2 regions of the Clostridium sp. SGI.024 genome follow, and region 1 is predicted to be linked to the other one. Evidence: predicted binding sites of a transcription regulator. Region 1 holds the regulator's gene; the other holds the start of a gene.
The links. Region 1 encodes CtsR, which represses protease genes until heat stress. Its sites were predicted from a motif close to AAGGTCAANNAAGGTCAAAT; they were not measured.
Positions count from the first base shown of each region.

Region 2: clpB (ATP-dependent chaperone ClpB) is a predicted target of CtsR. The motif match lies at 2,266-2,285, and genes of this name have one in related genera.

Region 1 is NZ_JBNPON010000007.1:69-3,986, reverse strand. Features, by position in the region: gene ACQRD5_RS03725 (ATP-dependent Clp protease ATP-binding subunit) at 1-2,162, opposite strand, end outside; gene ACQRD5_RS03720 (CtsR family transcriptional regulator) at 2,227-2,682, opposite strand; gene ACQRD5_RS03715 (MBL fold metallo-hydrolase) at 2,830-3,486, shown strand; gene ACQRD5_RS03710 (DUF362 domain-containing protein) at 3,504-3,674, opposite strand; gene ACQRD5_RS03705 (heavy-metal-associated domain-containing protein) at 3,773-3,918, opposite strand, start outside.
Region 2 is NZ_JBNPON010000065.1:13,493-17,410, reverse strand. Features, by position in the region: gene ACQRD5_RS14300 (helix-turn-helix domain-containing protein) at 117-2,183, opposite strand; gene clpB (ATP-dependent chaperone ClpB) at 2,341-3,918, shown strand, end outside.

The DNA of each region.
Region 1 (3,918 bases):
TTATCAACTAGCTTGCGAAATACGATAACTTCATCTATTCTGTTTAAAAACTCTGGTTTAAATTGTTTTTTCACTTCTTCCATAATCATTTTTTTCATATTTTCAAATTCAGTATTTTCTATATTTCTTTGATTTATAAATCCAACTGAATTCTGTTTTTTTATGTCATGGGCACCTACATTAGAAGTCATTATTATTATGGTATTTTTGAAATTTACTGTTCTTCCCTTACTATCTGTAAGTTTACCATCTTCCATTATTTGAAGTAGTATATTAAATACATCAGGATGAGCCTTTTCTATTTCATCTAATAATATTACAGAATAAGGGCTACGCCTTACAGCCTCTGTTAATTGGCCCCCTTCTTCATATCCAACATATCCTGGAGGAGCTCCTATAAGCCTTGATACTGAATGCTTTTCCATATATTCTGACATATCAATTCTTATTAAGCTTTTTCTATCTCCAAACATAACTTCAGCTAAAGTATTGGAAAGTTCTGTTTTTCCAACTCCTGTTGGTCCACAAAATATAAATGACCCTATTGGTCTATTAGGATCTTTTAGTCCAACCCTAGCTCTTCTTACAGCTTTAGATATTGCTGTTACAGCTTCCTTCTGCCCAACAACTCTTTCCTGAATAACCTCTTCAAGTCTTAAAAGCCTTTCTGATTCTTCTTCTGTTAATTTTTCAACTGGTATCTTAGCCCAAACTGAAACTACTTTTGCTATCTCAGTTCTACTTACAATATTACTAAACTCTAAAGTATTATAATTAACAGTTAATATATTTAACTTATTTTTAATCTCTATTTCTTCATTTCTTAAATAAGCTGCTTTCTCAAAGCTTTGACTTTTAATTGCAGTTTCTTTATCTTTTGATAGCATTTCTAAATTCCTTTTTAAATCTCCTATTTCTGGAGGTGAACTTAGATTTTCAATTCTAACTTTTGCTGATGCCTCATCTATTAAATCAATTGCCTTATCAGGCATAAACCTATCACATATATATCTGTCTGATAACTCTATAGCAGCTTCTAAAGCCTCATCTTCTATTTTTACCATATGGTGAAGTTCATATTTTTCTCTAAGCCCCTTAAGTATTTCAAGAGTTTCTTCCTTTGAAGGTTCATCTACAATTACAGGTTGAAATCTTCTTTCTAAAGCTGAATCCTTTTCAATATACTTTCTATATTCATCAATAGTAGTTGCTCCAATACATTTTATTTCACCTCTAGCCAATGCCGGCTTTAATATATTAGAGGCATCAATAGCCCCCTCTGCTCCACCAGCTCCAACTATTGTGTGAATCTCATCTATAAATATTATTACGTTTTGAGAACTTATTATTTCATCCATAACCTTTTTTAATCTATTTTCAAATTCTCCTCTATATTTAGCTCCTGCTATCATAGCTGTTAAATCTAAAGATATTATATATTTATCCTTTAAGATATCTGGAACTCTTCCCTCAACTATCATTTGCGCTAATCCTTCTACAACTGCAGTTTTACCAACTCCAGGTTCTCCTATAAGACATGGATTATTCTTGTTTCTTCTACACAATATTTCTAGTATTCTTTTACTTTCTCTTTCTCTTCCTATGAATGGGTCAAGTCTTCCCTCTTTAGCTAAAGTAGTTAAATCTTTACCATATTGATTAAGCATTGGAGTTTTATTTGGATTTTTCTTTTTATCTTCTAACTGCTTTGCATCATTTATATCATTTTTATTGATATAATTAATAATTTCAGTTTTTATTCCTTTTAAATCTACTTTTAAATTTGAAATTATAGTATAAGCTATACTTTCAACATCATCTAGTAAAGCCAATAAAATATGCTCTGGATTTATATAATTATGATTATACATCATCGCCTTAGCTAAACTATCATCAAATACTCTTTTAGTTCTAGGATTTAATAGCATTTCTCCTATAGAAACATCTACATCACCAAAGCCTAAGTAGTCTTCTATAAGATTCCTTACCTTATCTACAGTAATTCCACTAATATATAAAACTCTATTAGCAAAACCACATTCTTTTAATATTCCTAAAAGAATATGCTCCGTTCCTATATACCCATGCTTAAAATACTGTGATTCTTTTTGAGCTTCTACAAGTACTATTTGTGCTCTTTCTGTAAATTTACCGAAAACCATAAATACCTCCATACCCTATTGCTAAATTACACCACACAGATAAACTATAGATATATAACATACTTTAAGATAATACAACTGCTAATATTCCCTTTAACATATCTGCTCTTAATTTATTTTTATTTTCAACAGATGCTAAAGTTCTATCATTTAAAGTTATCTTAATAATTTCAAACTCCTTATTTGAAATTACTTTAGTATCATTTAAATGTTCTAAAATAGATAAAGCATTTCCATAAGTTATGCTTTCACCTATGGAATTATTAATTAAATTTAATCTTTCAGCTTTATCATCGTATGTTATTTTTCTTATAACTATATATCCACCGCCACCTCTTTTACTTTCAATTATATATCCTTTTTCATATGTGAATCTTGTTGTTAATACATAATTAATTTGCGATGGCGCACAGGAAAATTTATCTGCTAACTCGTTTCTCTGAATTAAAACTTGTCTTTCTCTTTCTTCATTTAACATATCTTTTATAAAATTTTCTATTGTATCTGAAATTCTTGCCATAATTTCACCTTCTTAAACTTATTTTTTAAATTAGACCTTCTTTGACTTTCATTATATATTATAAGTCTTAATATGTCCAATATTAAATTTTCATACAATAAGAATTATAAAATTCCTTTTGTTTAAACTATAAATGAGGTGATTAATATGGAAATTAAGTGGATTGGCCATTCTTGTTTTTTAATTAAAAACTTATTAGGGAAAAAGGTTTTAATAGATCCAATGCAAATATATCCCTATATACAAAAATATGATTTAAAAGCAGATATAATTACTCTTAGTCACTCACATAACAATGAATTTATTAATGATTGTCTTATTAATAATAATATTATTATTAATGATACTACATACTTTGAAAATGAGTACTTTATTATTAAGGCTTTTAATAGTTATAGGGATAACTTTTCTGGATTTAGAAGAGGTGAAAATATTATATACCTTTTAGAAATTGATGGAGTTAAACTTTGTCACTTAGGTTCATTAGGACATTTATTAAATGATGAGTTAATAAGCAAGTTAAATCATTTGGATTTTTTATTTATTCCAATTGGAGGTCATTTTTGTTTAGATGGAGATTTAGCAGCTAAGCTTATTGAATCACTAAAGCCAAAATATATAATTCCAATGTCATTTAAAACATCTTCAGAATATTTTTATTTAGATGGTCCATTAAAATTTTTATCTTCTCTAGATAACATCATTTATTATAATACTAATACCATATATACTAACGAGCTTCCATTAAGTAGTACTCCAACAGTAATATTATTGAAAGAAAATAATAAGGAACCACTAAATTAGTGGTTCCTTATGTAAAATTATGCTTGTACAGGAGCTCCTACTGGACAAACATTTGCACAGTTTCCACAATCTATGCAAACATCCTCATCAATAACGAATTGAGTATCTCCTTGACTTATAGCATCAACTGGGCATTCTGCAGCACATGCACCACAGTTTATACATGAATCTTCAATCTTAAATGCCATAATTAGCACCTCCTAATATTATGAATTTATTCCTAGTCCATTTTAACATATCAATTAAAAATTTAAAAGGTTTCTAAATAATTTATCTTTAATATATTTTATATAACGCTATATCCAAGTTCTTCAATTGCTGTTATTATTGCATCTAGAGATATAGTATTATCATCGTAAACTACACTTACTTCCTTCTTATTTACATTAACTTCACAAGCAATAGTACCTTCACTGTGAGCTATAACATCTT
Region 2 (3,918 bases), on a different contig from region 1:
GACTTAAATGTTTAGTTTTATGTACATTTAAGTTATTAACAAAATTTCCAATATATTAAAAAAGTACAAAGAAATATAAAATTTTAGTTTCTTTGTACTTTATTTTATTAATTTATCTATTTTAAATTTTTAATTACAATAAGCTTAGCATCATATCCCTGTAGCTCTGTTATTATATTTAAAATTGTATTTTTCTTTGAATAGCTAAATTCTATTTTAGGGAAAGAAGCTCTGTGTAAAATTTCTTTTTCTTCTTTATTTAATCTATCTGGAGATCCCATAGATAACCAATAGTTATAAGAAGAACCAATTCTTTCACTTATTTCGTAAGTTATTATCCTAGAAGATTTTTTTATGTTTTCAATATTTAAAGATGTTTTCTTTTTATAAATTTTTCTTTTACCACGTTTAGTAAAGATATTTTCAAAGCTTTGTAATTCTTCTAGTTCATCTGTATAAGAATATAATAAGATACAATACTCATCATCTTTTTTAGTTACTATTAATCCATTATCTATAGTAACAATTTCATCACCTAATTTACTTAGTAAGTAGTAAGCATAATAAGAAGGCTTTCTAATTCCCATATCATTTACTAAGCCGGGAGCACCTATAAAGACTTCATTTGTTAAGCTTACTTCTTTTTCTAAAACGTCAAAAGCTCTTAAAAAGCTTAAGGAATTTTTATTAAAGATTGTATTATGAATAATAAATGGTAGCATAAAGGCTGTATCGTAAATTTTATTTAAGCTTTTATTACAAATAAAATCTTCTTCAATAACATCTACGTTATATTCGTCAATTAGATATTTTAATAAAAGACTTTTTAATTCTCTATCTATTATAGATTTAAATTGAAATTTAAATTCAGTTATATCAATATAATCTATTTCTGAAAAATATTCGAAAAAGCTAGTTAGTATATGCTTATATTTTTCAAGTGAAAAATTAGGATTATCTATTAAAATAAGAGGCTTTAAATCAATATAATCCAAAAATTCTATAATGCTCTTAGCTTTATTCCAGTTGTAGAAATCAGCTTTAGGGAAAACTCCCATATCATTATTAAACATATTTTCTAATCTAACATATTTAAAGTGAAGTTCATCTTGAATTTCTTCTAAGATATCTTTATTATCTTCTAGAAGTAAATCAAAGGCATCATCTAAATTTATTATTTCTCTAAAATCTTTATTAAGCTCACCTTGACTCTCATCCATATTTATATGAACTTTCCATAGCTTGTTTTCGTAATTAAATCTTTCATAATCATCTAATTCTGAAGATAGATATTCTAAAGCATCTTCTAGCTTTAAAATTTCAATCTTTTTACTTTGTTCATATTCTTCTTCTGTCAATTTATTTTTCTTTCTATATTGAAGAGGAGTACAATCGTAGTAATTCTTAAAATTTTTATTTAAGTATCTTACATGTGAAAAACCAACTTCATCTGAAATATCAGAAATACTTAAATCACTATCTAATAAAAGCTTAACAGATTCTTCAACTCTTGTTTGATTAACTAAATCAGTAAAGCTATTTCCTGTTGCATTTTTTATTTCATGAGATAAGTAATGTGGACTTAAAAATTCTTTCTTAGCAATTTCTTGTAATGTAATATTACTATCATAATTGTTGAATATATATTTTGAAATTCTATGATATCTTGCTAATTGCTCAGTATTAGATTTTAATTCTTCTCTTTCATAAGTTAAATAATGAAAGTTATTTATAAGATGATAAAGTAAATCTATTAATATTGATTCTACTTCTTTATCATAATCATCTAATTTCTGTACCGCCTCACATAAAAGCTTAGCTAAGAAATTTCTAAGTAAATCGTATTCTTCACCTTCTTGAGCACCATCATCAGTTGAATTTGTATAAAAGAAAACATTGTTTATATCTTTATAATACTTTTCAAAGAAGGAGGGATCTATGTGAAAAATTAATACTCTATTATCTTTATCACTATAAATTCTATGTGATTCATCAACATTTATTATCTCCATTTCCTTTTCTAATAATTCAAAGGAATCTGTATCTACATTAACATTTATGCTTCCTCTTAAAACATAAAGTATCTCTATAGAATTATGCCAGTGAATTGGATATTCCTTTATGTTAGCATATGTTATTTTTATAGGTGAATCTGCTTGGTAAACTATATATTCTCTTCGTATAAAAATCACCTCATTTTAATATAATAATCTAATTATATCCTATTTATACTAAAATAGAAAAGTTTAAAAATTTTAAAATATACTTTGACTTTCTTTGACTTTTGTATTATTATATTAAATATAGATTATAATAAATATGTATAAAGGAGTGAAGCACATGAATATCGATAAAATGACTTTAAGGGTTCAAGAGGCATTAAATAATGCTAGTATGATTGCAGTTAAATATAATCACCAACAAGTAGAATTAATACATTTATTTACAGCATTGGTAGAACAAGAAGATGGGTTGATACCTAATATATTTACTAAAATGGGAGCTAATGTAAAATCAATAGATGATGATTTAAATAGAGTTTTAGGAAATATGCCAAAAGTCTTAGGAGAAGGTGCAAACTCTTCTGGGGTATATGCAACTAGGCAAATAGAAGAAGTATTAGTTAAGGCAGAAGATATAGCTAAGAAATTTGAAGATTTGTATATTAGTGTTGAACATGTAATGCTTGCAATAATTGAAGTAGATAAAAATGGAGAAGTTAAGAGAATATTAGATAAGTATAATATTAATAAAAAAACATTTATGGAAGTCCTAAAGGAAGTAAGAGGAAATCAAAGAGTAGAAACTCAAGATCCGGAAGGAACTTATGATGCTTTAGGAAAGTATGGTACTAACTTAACAGACCTGGCTAAAAAGCATAAATTAGATCCTGTAATTGGTAGAGATGAAGAAATAAGAAGAACTATTAGAATTTTATCAAGAAGAACAAAAAACAATCCTGTATTAATTGGTGAACCTGGTGTTGGTAAAACTGCTATAGTAGAAGGTTTAGCAGAAAGAATTATTAGAGGAGATGTACCAGAAGGTTTAAAGGATAAAGTTATATTTTCTTTAGATATGGGTGCCTTAATTGCTGGAGCAAAATATAGAGGTGAATTTGAAGAAAGATTAAAGGCTGTTTTAAAGGAAGTACAAAGCAGTGAAGGTAAAATAATATTATTTATAGATGAAATTCATACTATAGTTGGAGCGGGTAAAACTGATGGAGCTATGGATGCAGGTAATTTAATTAAGCCTTTACTTGCAAGAGGTGAATTACATTGTATTGGAGCTACAACCTTTGATGAATATAGACAATATATTGAAAAGGATAAGGCACTAGAAAGAAGGTTCCAACCTGTTATAGTAGAAGAACCAACAGTGGAAGATACTATATCAATTCTTAGAGGCTTAAAAGAAAGATTTGAAATACATCATGGTATAAGAATTCATGATTCAGCTTTAGTTGCAGCAGCAAAATTATCGGATAGATATATTCAAGATAGATTTTTACCAGATAAGGCAATAGATTTAATTGATGAAGCTGGTGCTATGATAAGAACTGAAATAGATTCTCTTCCAACTGAACTTGATCATATTAGAAGGAAACAGTTCCAATTAGAAATTGAAAAAGAAGCTTTATTAAAGGAAAAAGATGAAGGCTCTAAGAAGAAATTAGAAGCCTTAGAAAAAGATATTGCAGAACTTAAGGCTCAAAATGATGAAATGACTGCAAAATTTGAAAGAGAAAAAGATGCAATAGTTAACTTAAAAGATCTAAAATCTAAATTAGATGATGCTAGAGGAGAATTAGAAGCAGCTCAAAGAAGCTATAATTATAATAAGGCAGCAGAAATTCAATATAGTGTAATACCAGCACTAGAAGAAGAAATTAAACAAAAAGAAGTTGAAGTTAAA